2 regions of the Streptomyces sp. MST-110588 genome follow, and region 2 is predicted to be linked to the other one. Evidence: riboswitches for the same ligand, from Rfam matches in the RefSeq annotation. Region 2 holds a riboswitch; the other holds the start of a gene.
What was found. Region 2 has a riboswitch for S-adenosylmethionine ahead of thrC (threonine synthase). Riboswitches for the same ligand answer to the same signal wherever they lie in the genome.
Positions count from the first base shown of each region.

Region 1: it holds a riboswitch for S-adenosylmethionine, as region 2 does, so the genes downstream of both, KGS77_RS27355 (aminotransferase class V-fold PLP-dependent enzyme) here and thrC (threonine synthase) in region 2, are expected to answer to the same signal.

Region 1 is NZ_CP074380.1:6,225,558-6,232,451, reverse strand. Features, by position in the region: gene KGS77_RS27375 (NYN domain-containing protein) at 1-1,270, opposite strand, end outside; gene KGS77_RS27370 (hypothetical protein) at 1,301-1,540, opposite strand; gene KGS77_RS27365 (rhomboid family intramembrane serine protease) at 1,860-2,567, shown strand; gene KGS77_RS27360 (Lrp/AsnC ligand binding domain-containing protein) at 2,564-2,845, shown strand; gene KGS77_RS27355 (aminotransferase class V-fold PLP-dependent enzyme) at 2,923-4,341, opposite strand; SAM riboswitch class IV at 4,522-4,638, opposite strand; gene trpD (anthranilate phosphoribosyltransferase) at 4,733-5,797, opposite strand; gene KGS77_RS27345 (ubiquinol-cytochrome c reductase cytochrome b subunit) at 5,935-6,894, opposite strand, start outside.
Region 2 is NZ_CP074380.1:3,184,514-3,191,407, reverse strand. Features, by position in the region: gene KGS77_RS13840 (extracellular solute-binding protein) at 1-784, shown strand, start outside; gene KGS77_RS13835 (DUF3263 domain-containing protein) at 874-1,146, shown strand; gene otsB (trehalose-phosphatase) at 1,259-2,125, shown strand; gene KGS77_RS13825 (trehalose-6-phosphate synthase) at 2,249-3,730, opposite strand; gene KGS77_RS13820 (glucosyl-3-phosphoglycerate synthase) at 3,964-4,917, opposite strand; SAM riboswitch class I at 5,074-5,228, shown strand; gene thrC (threonine synthase) at 5,246-6,589, shown strand; gene KGS77_RS13810 (MoaD/ThiS family protein) at 6,798-6,894, shown strand, end outside.

The DNA of each region.
Region 1 (6,894 bases), 3.0 Mb from region 2:
GGCGGCCGGGCGGCTCGGCCCGTACGAGCTGGCGGATCAACTCGTCCGCCGTCACACCCGGTTTACTGAACAGCACCCGCACCCCGCGCGGCGGCGCGAGCAGCACCGGCGCCGCCAGCTCCGCGCCGTCGAAGACGCACGTCATCTCCGCGCCCGTCTGCGCGGCCAGTACCGCCAGTCCCCCCAGCAGCCGCAGCCGCTGCTTGTCCAGCGGCATCGTGGGATAGCCGGTCTTGGTCACGTTGTAGCCGTCGACGACCAAGTGGGCCTGCGGCAGGGCCAGAAGCTGGTCCAGCAGCGCCGGGTCGGTCTCGGACAGGGCGCGGGTGGCGATGTCCTTGGGCGTCATCTTGCCCGGCGTCACCGCGTCGACGGTGTCCGCCGGGTGCATGCTGGCGGGCGGCAGCGCCAGTTCGCGGCGCAGCCCCTGTGCCGCGTCCAGGACCGTGTCCAGCAGCAGCCGCAGCCGCATGTCCTCCACGCTGCGCCCCTCGCGGGCGGCCCGCCGGCCGGTCTCCAGGACCGCCTCGGCCTCCGCGACCCGGGCCTTGAGCCGCCGTACCTCGCTGTCCGCGCTCGTCTTCTCCGCCGCCGCGGCGGCCCGTACGGACTCCAGCTCGGCCTCGGTCTTGCGTACCGCCGCCTCACCGCGCCGTACGTCGTTCAGCGCACTGCGCAGCTTGCGCCGCAGCGCCTCGTTCTCCCTGCGCAGCGTCTCCAGGTCCCCGCGGGTCCGCTCGGCGTCCGTACGGGCCTGGGCGCGCGCCTGCGCCAGCTCCTCCCGGAGCCGGGACAGCTCGCGCTCGGCCTCCTCGCCCGCCCGCTCGGCGCTCGCCCGCTGGGCCTCCTCGCCCGCCGCCTCGACGAGCTTGACCCACCCCTGCGGGCGCAGCACATAAGCCGCCGCCGCGACGTCCAGGGGGTCGGCGGCGGCGGGCGGGGTGCCGTTGTCCAGCGCCTCGGCCAGCTCCGGGTGGGCCAGGCGGACCCGGCCGGCGATCCGCTGCCGGAAGACCGCGTCGCCCTCCAGCGCCGCCGCCATGGCGTTGCCCGCGAACTTCGCCCGGCGGGAGGGGGTGAACCGGGCATACTGCCGCAACGGCGGCGGAAGTTCGGCGACCGTCAGGCCGCCGAAGGATTCCGCGGTCAGCGCCACGACCCGGCGCCGTACGCCCTCGGGCAGCGGCCGGTCGAGCACCTCGTCGGCCTCGGCCGCACCGGCCTCGGCGTCGTGCCCCGCCCCCGTCTGCCCATCTGGACGTTCCACCACTGCTGCGTCGCTCCGATCTCTGGCGCTGTCTCAGGCGCTCGCGCCCGGCCGCGCGACCAGTTCGATCCGGTCGACCGCGTCGCACCAGCGGCAGCGAACGGACTCGATGCTCTCACTGAGGACCTCGCGCTCCTCCACCTTGGCCTCCCCGGCCAGGTCGAGGTGCACGTACTCCACGACCTGGGAGCGGCGCGTGACGTCGAAACGCGTGAGGTTGCCGCACAGGGTGCAGCGCCACCGGGTCTGATCCGTCGGCGGGGGAACAGCCATGGTGTCGCCCTCTTTCGTCGTTTCGTCGCGCTCGTCGAACTGGTGCCCGTGCTGTGTCTCTGTTGTCCCCGTGCTTCCACGCGGTGCGCCGTCGGACTGCGGGAGTACGTGAACAAAGAAGTACGCGAGGTTCTGCCCGTTACCCTACGGCCTGGTGGTGCCCGGGTGCGGGCCCCGCCCGCGACGCGGGACGCGGCGAGGCGCTCTGTCCCGATTGGCCCTATTGCGCCATGATCACTTCATGACGGTCCCGTCGCTGTCCTCGCTGTCCTCCCTCTTTCCCCGGTCGCCGCGTCAGATCCGGGCCGCGTTCTCCAGGATGACCAATGTCCTGATCGCCGTCTGCTGCGTCGTCTTCGTCATGGGCCCCGCCTCGGGCCTGAACGGGTCCCCCACCGACCCCGGCGCCCTGCTGCAGGCCCAGACCGCGTACTTCGCCCACTGGGGCGTGATCCCCCGCGACCTGTGGAGCGGCGACCCGCGGGCCCTGATCACCCCGCTGACCGCGCTGTTCGTCCACGGGAGCTGGCTGCACCTGCTGGGCAACATCCTCTTCCTCCACGTCTTCGGCGGCATGGCCGAGGCGCGGATGGGCCGGGTTGCCTTCGCGGCCTTCTACGTCCTGACCGGCTACCTGGCGCTGCTGGGCTACGCCGCCGCGCACGCCGCGTCGGGCCAGACCCTGGTCGGCGCCTCCGGCTCCATCTCCGGGGTCCTGGGGGCCTTCTTGTATCTCTTCCCCCGGGCACGGGTCACCAGCCTCTACCCGTTCCTGTTCTTCCTGCCGCTGCGCTTCCCCGCCTGGATCGTGCTGCTCTTCTGGTTCTTCCTCCAGTGGATGGCGGCCCAGCGCGACCCCACCGGGCCCGGCGTGGCCTACCTCGCGCACGTCGTGGGCTTCGCGCTGGGGTTCACGTACGCGTGGGTGCGCTACCGCAGGAGGTACGTTCCGGCGGCAAAGGCAGCGGACGCCCCCGGTAGGGTGGGCCCGCAGGAACAGGCGACCGAGGGAGAGAGCCAGCCGTGATCACCGCGATCGTGCTCATCAAGACCAGCGTGGACCGGATTCCGGAGATCGCGGAGAAGATCGCCGCGCTGGAGGGCGTCAGCGAGGTCTACTCGGTCACCGGCGCGCACGACCTGATCGCGATGGTGCGGGTGGCCCGCCACGACGACCTGGCCGAGGTCATCCCCGGCCGGATCAGCAAGGTGCCGGGGGTGGCCGCCACGGAGACCCACATCGCCTTCCGTACGTACTCCCAGCACGACCTGGAGGCGGCCTTCGCCATCGGCCTGGACTCCTGAGGCACGTTCCTGAGCCGCTTCCGGGTCCCCGCCGCCGGGCCCGGCCGTCCGGATGCCCGGCTGTGCCGCCCGCCCGCTCAGGCCGAGGAGGCGACCGCGGCGGTGTCCGGCACGCAGCGCCCGTCCACGGTGCGGTAGTTCCACCGGGCGCCGTCGCTCACCAGCTCCTGTACGGCGCGCAGGAACCGCTCCACGTGCTCGTCCGGGGTGCCGGCGCCGAAGCTGACCCGTACCGCGTCGAGCGAGGCCCCCGGACCCGCCGTGTCCGCTGCGGCGGCTGCGGCATCCGGCGCCGGCGCACCGCACTGCGCCGGCTCCCCGGGCGCGCCCCCCAGCAGGATCCGTACGAGCGGATGCGCGCAGAACAGCCCGTCGCGCACCCCGATCCCGTACTCCGCCGAGAGCGCCGCCGCCAGGTGCCCGCTGTGCCAGCCCTCCACGACGAAGGACAGGACACCCACCCGCGGGGCGTCGTCCCCGAACAGCGACAGCACCCGCACGCCGGGCACCCGCGCCAGCCCCTGCCGCACCCGCTCCACCAGCCGCTGCTCGCGGGCGAGGAGGCCCTCGAAGCCCGCTTCGGTCAGCGTCCGGCAGGCGGCGGCGACGGCGTGGACGCCGATGACGTTCGGTGAGCCGGCCTCGTGCCGGGCGGCGGTGGTGTGCCACCGGACATCCACGCCGCCGTCCGGGCGCCGGGTGACCGTACGGCTGGCGCCGCCGCCCGCGAGGTACGGTTCGGCCTCCTGGAGCCAGTCCGCGCGGCCGGCCAGCACGCCCGCGCCGAACGGGGCGTACAGCTTGTGCCCGGAGAAGGCCACCCAGTCCACGTCCAGCGCGGCGATGTCCAGGGGGTGGTGCGGCGCCAGTTGGGCCGCGTCCAGCACGATCCGCGCGCCGTGCGCGTGCGCCGCCGCTGCCAGCTCCTGTACGGGCCACAGCTCACCGGTCACGTTCGAGGCGCCCGTCACACACACCAGAGCGGTGCCGTACGGATCGCGCGCCGCCAGCGCCTTCTCCAGCGTCTCCACCGCCTCCCGCGGGCTGCGCGGCGCGTCCAGGCAGTCCACCCGGACGTCCGCGCGCCGCCCCCAGGGCAGCAGCGCGGCGTGGTGCTCGGTCTCGAAGACGAAGACCCGGGCGTCCCGGGGCAGGGCGGTGGCCAGCAGGTTCAGCGAGTCGGTCGTCGAACGGGTGAAGATCACCTGATCGTCGGGGCGGCAGCCGAGGAACCGGGCGACCTCCGCGCGGCTGTTCTCGAACAGGTCGGTGGAGAGCTGCGAGAGGTACCCGGCCCCGCGGTGCACACTGCCGTAGTACGGGGCGTACGCGGCCACCTCGTCCCAGACCCGCTGGAGCGCCGGGGCACTGGCGGCGACGTCCAGCGCCGCGTACTCCACCTCGCCGCCGGTGACCAGCGGGACCAGGACGTCCCGCCCGAGCACGGGCAGCGGAGCGCGGACGTCGGCGTCGGTGGCGGCAGCGGAAACAGGCATGGCGAACTCCCGTGAAGGCAGGGCTGCTTCGCCGCTGGGCAGGCACGCGGAAGCGGGGTGGGCCGGCAGCGGCGAAAAGAGAAAAAGGGGATAAGGAGAAACGGGAAACGGGGCCGGAGGCCCTAGCGCATTCGCTGCATCACAGGAGGACTCCCTCAAGGACCAGGATCCCTGGCGAGGGATCCGCGCTTGCCGCAGACCTCGCTGCCTGCGACCTGGTCATCACCCGGGGCACCCCGCCACGGACGGAGGGTTGCCGGACAGCGGGCCGGGGCCTGTTCGCTGTCACTCGTGACCTGTTCAGCATCATGCCACACGATCAAGAAGGCGCAAGGCCCGTCCGCATCCCGGACGGGCCCCGGCCCCGCTCGCCCCACGGGCGGCGGCACACTCACGCGTTGCTGGCGGCCACCCAGCGCTCCAGTGCCCGCCGGGCCGCTCCCGAGTCGATCGATTCCGCCGCCCTGGCCATGCCCGCCGCGAGCTGCCCGGTCAGCGGCCCGTCCGCCGGTTCGAGCGCGACCAGCGCCGCCGCCGAGTTCAGCAGCACCGCGTCCCGTACGGGCCCCCGCTCGCCCGCCAGCAGCCGCCGCGCCACGTCCGCGTTGTACGAGGCGTCCGCGCCGCGCAGCGCCTCCACCGGCACCAGGTCGATCCCCACGTCCCGCGGGTCGAAGGACTCCTCCCGTACGGCGCCGTCGCGCACCACCCACACCTTGGAGGTCGCCGTCGTCGTCAGCTCGTCCAGCCCGTCGTCCCCCCGGAAGACCAGTGCGCTGGAGCCGCGCTCGGCGAGCACCCCGGCCAGGATGGGCGCCATCCGGGCGTCGGCGACCCCGGTCGCCTGGGCCGTCACCTTGGCCGGATTGGTCAGCGGACCCAGGACGTTGAAGGTCGTCCTGATCCCCAGCTCCCGCCGGGCGGCGGCCACGTGCCGCAGCGCGGGGTGGAACTTGACGGCGAAGCAGAAGGTGATGCCGGCCTCGGCGGCGACCTGGACCACCCGCCGGGGCGTCAGGTCCAGATTGACGCCCAGCTTTTCCAGTACGTCGGAGGCGCCGCTGGCCGAGGAGGCCGCGCGGTTGCCGTGCTTGACGACCTTCGCCCCGGTCCCCGCCACCACGATCGAGGACATGGTGGAGATGTTGACGGTCTTGGCGCCGTCCCCGCCGGTCCCCACGATGTCCACGCTCGGACCGGGCACCTCGATCAGGTTCGCGTGCCCGTACATGGCCCGTACGAGCCCGGAGATCTCCGCCACCGTCTCGCCCTTGGCCCGCAGCGCCACCGCGAACCCGGCGATCTGCGCGTCACTGGCCTCGCCGCGCATGATGCGGTCCATGGCCCACGCGGTGTCGTCGGCGGCCAGGTCCCGCCCCTCCAGCAGGGTGTTGAGCACGTCCGGCCAGGTGCGGACCGCCACGCTGCCGCCGCCTGCCGGGGTCACGACGTTCATGGTCCACGCTCCTGGGGTCGTCTCCTGCGTGCGGCAACCCTATCCGGCCCCGCGCACGCCGAAGGGCCCCGTCCGGGGTTCGGACGGGGCCCTCAGGGTGGCGTACTTACTGCTGCGCCCCGTAGGGCGCGGGGAGATCAGTGGTGGCCGTGGCCGCTGGTGATCTCCTTGTACTCCTCGACGGTCGGCTTCGGGATGACGTTGTCCTCGCCGTAGTAACCCTTCGAGAGCTTGGCCCGCAGCTTCTGCGTGCGCTTGATCTTGCGCTCCACGCCGTTCTCGTCGACCTCGGGGCCGAGGTCCAGCGGCTTGGGCTGCTCGTGCTGGGTGAGCGTGTGGAGCTGCTCCTGCCGCAGCGGCTCGTGCACCTCGATGAACTCACCGTGCGGCAGACGCTTGATGATGCCGGTCTCCCGGCCGTGCAGCACCTTGTCGCGGTCGCGCCGCTGCAGACCCAGGCAGATCCGCTTGGTCACGATGAAGGCGATCACCGGGCCCACGAAGAACCCGATCCGCACGAACCAGGTGATCGCGTTGATCGACATGTGGAAGTGGGTGGCCCACAGGTCGTTTCCACCACCGATGAGCATGATGAAGTACGCGGTCAGCCAGGCCACACCGAAGCCCGTACGGGTCGGCACGTTGCGCGGGCGGTCCAGGATGTGGTGCTCGCGCTTGTCACCGGTGACCCAGGACTCCACGAAGGGGTAGACCGCGATCGCGACCAGCACCAGCGGGAAGATCAGGATCGGGATCAGCACACCGAAGTTGATGGTGTGGCCCCAGAAGTTCCACTCCCAGCCGGGCATGACACGGATCAGACCCTCGGCGAAGCCCATGTACCAGTCGGGCTGGGCGCCGGTGGAGACCTGGTCGGGCCGGTAGGGACCGATGGCCCACACCGGGTTGATGCTGGCGACCGCAGCGAGCACCGAGATGACGCCGAAGACCAGGAAGAAGAAGCCACCGGCCTTGGCCATGTAGACCGGCAGCAGCGGCATGCCGACCACGTTGTTGTTGGTCTTGCCGGCACCCGGGAACTGCGTGTGCTTGTGGTAGAAGACCAGGATCAGGTGCGCCACCAGCAGGCCCAGCAT
Region 2 (6,894 bases):
CGGGATCACCGACACCCCGGAGTCCTGGGAGGACATCGCCCGCGACGCCGCCCGCCTGAAGGCCAAGGGCGTGAAGATGCCGTACGCGCTGCCGCTCGGCCCGGAGGAGACCCAGGCCGAGACGCTGCTGTGGATGCTCAGCGGCGGCGGCAACTACACCGACAGCATCGGCAAGTACACGATCGACTCGCCGGAGAACGTCAAGACCTTCGAGTGGGTGAAGAAGGAACTGGTCGGCAAGGGCCTGACCGGTGTGGCGCCGGCCAAGCTCAACCGCCAGGAGGCGTTCGACGCGTTCGCGGCCGGTGACGTCGGCATGCTCAACGGCCACCCGACCCTGATGAAGCAGGCCGAGGACAAGGGCATCGACTACGGCACCGTCGACCTGCCGGGCGTCAACGGCAAGGCGAAGTCCACCATGGGCGTCACGGACTGGATGATGGCCTTCAAGAAGAACGGCCACCGCGACCAGGTCGGCAAGTTCCTGGACTACGTCTACAACGAGAAGAACGTCCTGACGTTCTCCGGCGACTACGGGCTGCTGCCGGTCACCGTCTCCGCGTCCCAGGCCATGGCGGCCGACAACAAGTACGCCAAGCTGCACAGCTTCCTCAAGCAGCTCGGCGGCGCCGAGTTCTACCCGGCCGACAAGATCTCCTGGCCGCTGGTCAGCAAGACCATCAAGGCGAAGATGGGCGGGGCGGTCGGCCCCAACGGCAACCCGGCCGGTGTGCTCGCCGACATCCAGAACATGGCGGACGAAAAGGACAACACCGGCAAGTGACGGTGACGGCGCCGGGCCGCACGGCGCCGGCCTGCGGCATCGCCGGGCGCCCGGCGATGTCGTACCGGCGGATTATCGTGGGAGACGTGATGACGAGCGGCAGGGGAAGCGGGGAGCGCGGCGACGCCGCCGGTACGGCTCCGCTGACCGCCCAGGACGAGGCCGTACTCGGCGTCGAGCGCCGCTCCTGGGCGGGCCCCGGCGTGAAGGAACGCGTCATCCGCGAGCGCCTGGGCATCTCCCCGACGCGGTACTACCAGCTCCTGAACGCCCTGCTGGACGACCCGCGGGCGCTCGCCCACGACCCGGTCACCGTCAACCGGCTGCGCCGCCTGCGCGAAGCCCGGCGCGGCCGGCGCTGAGCGCTCCGGGCCGTACGGCCCGGCGGTGAAACGGCCGGCCGTCGCAGCCGCCGCGACCGGATGACACCGTGCGCCCGGCATGCGCCCGCACTCCACCGGTAATGTCAATGGCATGGGCAGCCCCCCGAATCTCTTGCCGACGCCGGTCACCTCCGCGGGTCAGGACGGACTCGCCGAGGTGCTGGACCGACCCGGGCGCGCGGTGATCGCCCTCGACTTCGACGGCACGCTCGCCGGCATCGTGCCCGACCCCGAGAAGGCCCGCGCCCACCCCGGCGCCGTGCCCGCCCTCGCCCGGCTCGCGCCCCTGCTGCGCTCGGTGGCGGTGATCACCGGCCGTCCGGCCGGGGTCGCCGTGCGCCTCGGCGGCTTCGCGGGCGTGGCCGGCCTGGAACACCTCGTCGTCCTCGGTCATTACGGGGCCGAGCGCTGGGACGCCGTCAGCGGCACCGTACAGGCGCCGGCGCCGCACCCCGGCGTCGCCGCCATACAGGCCGAACTGCCCGGCGTCCTGGACCGGTCGGGCGCCTGGCACGGCGTATGGGTCGAGGACAAGGGCCGCGCCATCGCCGTCCACACCCGCCGGGCCGAGGACCCGCAGGCCGCCTTCGAGGTGCTGCGGGCGCCGCTGTACGAGCTCGCCGAGCGGCACGGCCTGATCGTCGAGCCCGGCCGGCTGGTGCTGGAGCTGCGCCCGCCGGGCATGGACAAGGGGGTCGCGCTGGCCGAGTACGTACGCGAGGTGGGCGCGACCTCGGTCCTGTACGCCGGCGACGACCTAGGTGACCTGGCGGCCTTCGCCGCCGTGGAGAAGCTGCGGTCGGACGGCCTGGCCGGGGTGCTGGTGTGCAGCGGGAGCGCGGAGGTCACCGAACTGGCCGACCGGGCCGACCTGGTGGTCGACGGGCCGCCGGGCGTCATCGCCCTGCTGACCGCCCTCTCGGACCGGCTGGGCGCACCCCGGGCCGCAGACAACTGATCGGCGGGCGGCGGCGCCGCGACGGCCGGTGGCGGTGCCGTGTCGGCCGTCGCCGGTGCCGCGACGGCCGTCGGCAGTGCTGCTGCGGCCGGCAGTGGTGCCGCGACGGTTGCCGGGCGCCGCTCAGCTCCCCGTCAGGGCGTGCAACTGGTCCAGGAACCACTGGGCGGGCGGCAGTACGGTGGCTGCCGCCGCCAGCCTCTTGGTGCGTTCGGCCCGCTCGCCGTCCTCCATGCTCAGTGCCTCGTGGAGCGCGCGGGCGGTGCCGTTGACGTCGTACGGGTTGACCGTGATCGCGTCCTCGCGCAGCTCCTCGTACGCGCCGGCCTCGCGGGAGAGGACCAGCGCGCAGCCCCTCTCCGACACCACCGGTACCTCCTTGGCCACCAGGTTCATGCCGTCCCGGACCGGGTTGACCAGCGCCACGTCCGCGAGCCGGTAGGCGGCCAGCGAGCGCGCGAAGTCGTCCTTCACGTGGAGTACGACGGGCTGCCAGTCGGGTGTGCCGTACTCGGAGTTGATGGCGTCGGCCAGTTGTCCCACCCGCGCCGTGTAGTCGCGGTAGACGGACAGGTCCTGCCGTGAGGGGTAGGCGAAGGCGACATGCACCACCCGGCCGTGCCACTGGGGGTGCCCGGCCAGCAGACGGCGGTAGGCCAGCAGGCCGCGCACGATGTTCTTGGACAGTTCCGTACGGTCCACCCGCACGATCGTCCTGCGGCCCGGCCCGATCTGCTCGCGCAGCGCCGCCAGCCGCTCGTCGACGTCCGGCCGGTGGGCGCGCTCCCGCAGGAACTCCGCGTCCGCGCCGAGGCCGTGCACCCCCAGCCGGGTCGTGCGCCCCTCGTACGTGACGCTCAGCTCCCCGGCTCCGTCCCCGTTCCCGTCTCCGCCCTCGCGCGTGACCTCCGCGCCCAGCACCGTACGGCAGCAGTCCGCGAACGCCTCGGCCCACCGCCGCGTCAGGAAACCGGCCCGGTCGCCGCCCAGCACCCCGAGCAGCACCTGCGCCGCCACATCGTCCGGCAGCATCCGGAAGGTGTCCACGGGCGCCCACGGCGTATGCGAGAAATGGGAGATCCGCAGGTCGGGGCGGCGTTCGCGGAGCATGCCCGGGACCAGGGTCAGGTGGTAGTCCTGTACGAGGACGGCCGCGCCGGGTGCCGCCTCCTGCGCCAGCGCGTCGGCGAAGGCCGCGTTGTACGCCTCGTAGGACGCCCACTGGGCGCGGAAGCCGTCGTCGAAGACCGGCTCCAAGGGCGTCTGGTACAGCAGGTGATGGACGAACCACAGGACGGAGTTGGCGATGCCGTTGTAGGCGTCGCCGAAGACGTCCGCGGGTATGTCCAGCATCCGGACCTGCTGGCCGCCGGTGTCCTCGGTGTCCAGCCGGCCGCCCGCCCGCCGCGCGGCCTCGCGGTCGCCGTCACCGAGCGCGGCGCAGACCCATACCGCGCCCGCGTCCGGCCCGATGGCGGACAGCCCGGAGACCAGTCCGCCGCCGCCGCGTCTGGCGGTCAGCGCCCCTTTCTCGTCCAGGGCATACGAAACGGGGCCGCGGTTGGACGCGACGAGGACCTGGGCACCAGCACGCTCGGAGACCATGCCGCGAGACTAACCCGCGACAGATCCGCTCAAACGTGCGGAAGCAAAGCCGGGACGGGGAGGTGAGGGCGCGCGGGGGCGTACCCCCGGCGCCCGGCGCACATCCCGTACTCCTCCGCACGCGCCACGCCCGTTTCCCGGGCGTCACGCTCATCCATCGGGCGCCACCCCTGGCCACCGTGCACCATGCGCGCCCACCGGGCGCCATCCCGCGCCCGCCGTGCCCCGCCGGGTCAGGCCGCCCGGCGCTCCGCGTACTCCGGGATCTCGATCATCGGCGGCCGTTCCTCGGTGTCCACGTCGACGGTACGGGGTATGAACCCGCTCTCGCCCCGGTCGAACTGGGTGAGCCGGGGGCGCACCAAATGGCCGCGGGTCAGCCGCAGTTGCGCCGTACGGTAGATCGCCGCCGCCATCCGGCCCAGCGCCTGGCCGTCCTGGTGGCGGTGCTTGCGCACGCCCACGTCCACCTGGGCCAGTGCGTCCAGCCCGGCCGTGTGCAGGGCGTCGACGAGCAGCCCCAGCTCCACCCCGTACCCGACGGGGAAGGGCAGTTGCTCCAGCAGCGAGCGGCGCACCGCGTACTCCCCGCCCAACGGCTGGACGAACCCCGCCAGTTGCGGCCAGTGCAGATTGAGCAGCGGGCGGGCCACCAGCTCCGTGACCCGGCCGCCCTGGCCCGCCGCCCCGGCCAGCGGCCGGTCGTACATCGCCTTGACGAACTGGACGCCGGGGTCGGTGAGCAGCGGCCCGACGATGCCCGACACGAATGTGGCCGAGAAGTCGCGCAGGTCGGCGTCGATGAAGCAGACGATGTCGCCCCGGGTGGCCAGCAGCGAGCGCCACAGCACCTCGCCCTTGCCGGGCAGGGCCGGCAGCCGCGGCAGCACGTCGTCGCGGTGCACCACGCGGGCCCCGGCCCCGGCCGCGACGTGCGCCGTACGGTCGGTGGAGCCCGAGTCCAGCACGACCAGCTCGTCCACGAGCGGGGCCGCCGGCGTCATCAGCTCGCGGCGGATCGTGGCGACGATCTCACCGACCGTCTCCTCCTCGTTCAGCGCGGGCAGCACCACGCTCACCGTCCCGCCGCTCACCATCGCGCTCTTCGCGGCCAGAAGCTGGTCGAGCGGGCGGTCGGCGGCGGACCAGGAGCGGCTGCTGAGCCAGCGCTCCACCTCTTCCAGCACTGCGGACTCCTCGGTGTGTTCCTCTGTGATCCATCTCGCGGTGCGGACGACCGTCTCGGCCGTCCGCCCCTTCGGTTACAGTCTTGAACAACGCGCATGGCCGCCGCATGTCGGGGTCGCCGCGCGACAAACGCCTGGGTCCGCCCAGCGCCATACCGCTCATCCAGAGGGGCAGAGGGACACGGCCCGTTGAAGCCCCGGCAACCCTCCAGCCGGTCTCCGTCGCCGCCAGTGCGCGGCCCGCGAGGCTCCCGGCTAGGGAAGGTGCCAAATCCGTCTCGTGGCGAGATGCGCCGCGAGGAAGATGAGGAGAAAGGGCCTCGCCTCCATGGCTGTGCAGTCTGTTGAAAGCACCACCGACTCCGCCGTCCCCGCCGGATCCACTGTCTCCCCCGGCTCCGCCGGATCCACCGACTCCGCCGTCTCCCTGGGCCCCGCCGTCGCGCTGACCTGCCGCGAGTGCGGGGAGCGCGTCGGGCTCGGGCCGGTCTTCGCCTGCGCGGTCTGCTTCGGGCCGCTGGAGGTGGCGTACGAGCTGCCGGCCGGCGACCCGGAGGGCCTCAGGAAGCGCATCGAGGCCGGGCCGCACAACATCTGGCGGTACGCGCCGCTGCTGCCCGTGCCGGCCGACGTGGCGGACCACCCCAACCTGAACCCGGGCCTGACCAAGCTGGTCAAGGCCGACAACCTGGCCCGCGAGCTGGGCGTCACCGGCGGCCTGTACGTCAAGGACGACTCCGGCAATCCCACGCACTCCTTCAAGGACCGGGTGGTGGCCATCGCCGTCGAGGCCGCCCGCGCCTTCGGCTACACCACCCTGTCCTGCTCCTCCACGGGCAACCTGGCGGGCGCGGTCGGCGCCGCCGCGGCCCGGGCCGGCTTCCGCTCGTGTGTCTTCATCCCGCACGACCTGGAGGCCGGCAAGGTCGTGATGGCCGCGGTCTACGGCGGCGAGCTGGTCGGCATCGAGGGCACGTACGACGACGTGAACCGCTTCTGCTCGGAGCTGATCGGCGACCCGCTGGGCGAGGGCTGGGGCTTCGTCAACGTCAACCTGCGCCCGTACTACGGGGAGGGTTCCAAGACCCTGGCGTACGAGATCTGCGAGCAGCTCGGCTGGCGGCTGCCGGACCAGATCGTGATCCCGATCGCCTCCGGCTCCCAGCTCACGAAGATCGACAAGGGGCTGAAGGAGCTGATCGCGCTGGGGCTGGTCGAGGACCGGCCGTACAAGATCTTCGGCGCGCAGGCCGCGGGCTGCTCGCCGGTCTCCGCGGCCTTCAAGGCGGGCCACGACGTCGTACGGCCGCAGAAGCCGGACACCATCGCCAAGTCGCTGGCCATCGGCAACCCGGCGGACGGCCCGTACGTGCTGGACATCGCCCGGCGCACCGGCGGCGCGGTCGAGGACGTGAACGACACGCAGATCGTGGACGCGATCAAGCTGCTGGCCCGTACGGAGGGGATCTTCGCGGAGACCGCGGGCGGGGTGACGGTGGGCGTGACGAAGAAGCTCATCGAGGACGGCGTGCTGGACCCCACGCTGACCACCGTGGTCCTCAACACCGGCGACGGCCTGAAGACCCTGGACGCGGTGGCGCCGACCACCGGGCCCACCGCCACGATCCGGCCGAGCCTGGAGGCGTTCCGCGCCGCGGGCCTGGCCGGCTGAGCCGGCGTACGAGACCGACCGCGAGCACTGCGATCACCGCGTCTGCCGCGATCGCCGCGTCTGCCGCGACCACCGCGACTACGCGGCGTCGAAGCCGCCGCCCGAACTTGTACCTGAACCCGTACGGGAACCCAGACGTGAACCCCTGCGTGAACCCGTACGTCCCCGAGCTTTTCCCAAGCCGCTGGAAGCTGGAAGGCAGGACCCCATGAGCGTCAACGTTCGCATCCCCACCATCCTCCGTACGTACACCGGCGGCCGGGCCGAGGTGAGTGCCGAGGGCGCCACCCTCTCCGAGGTGATCG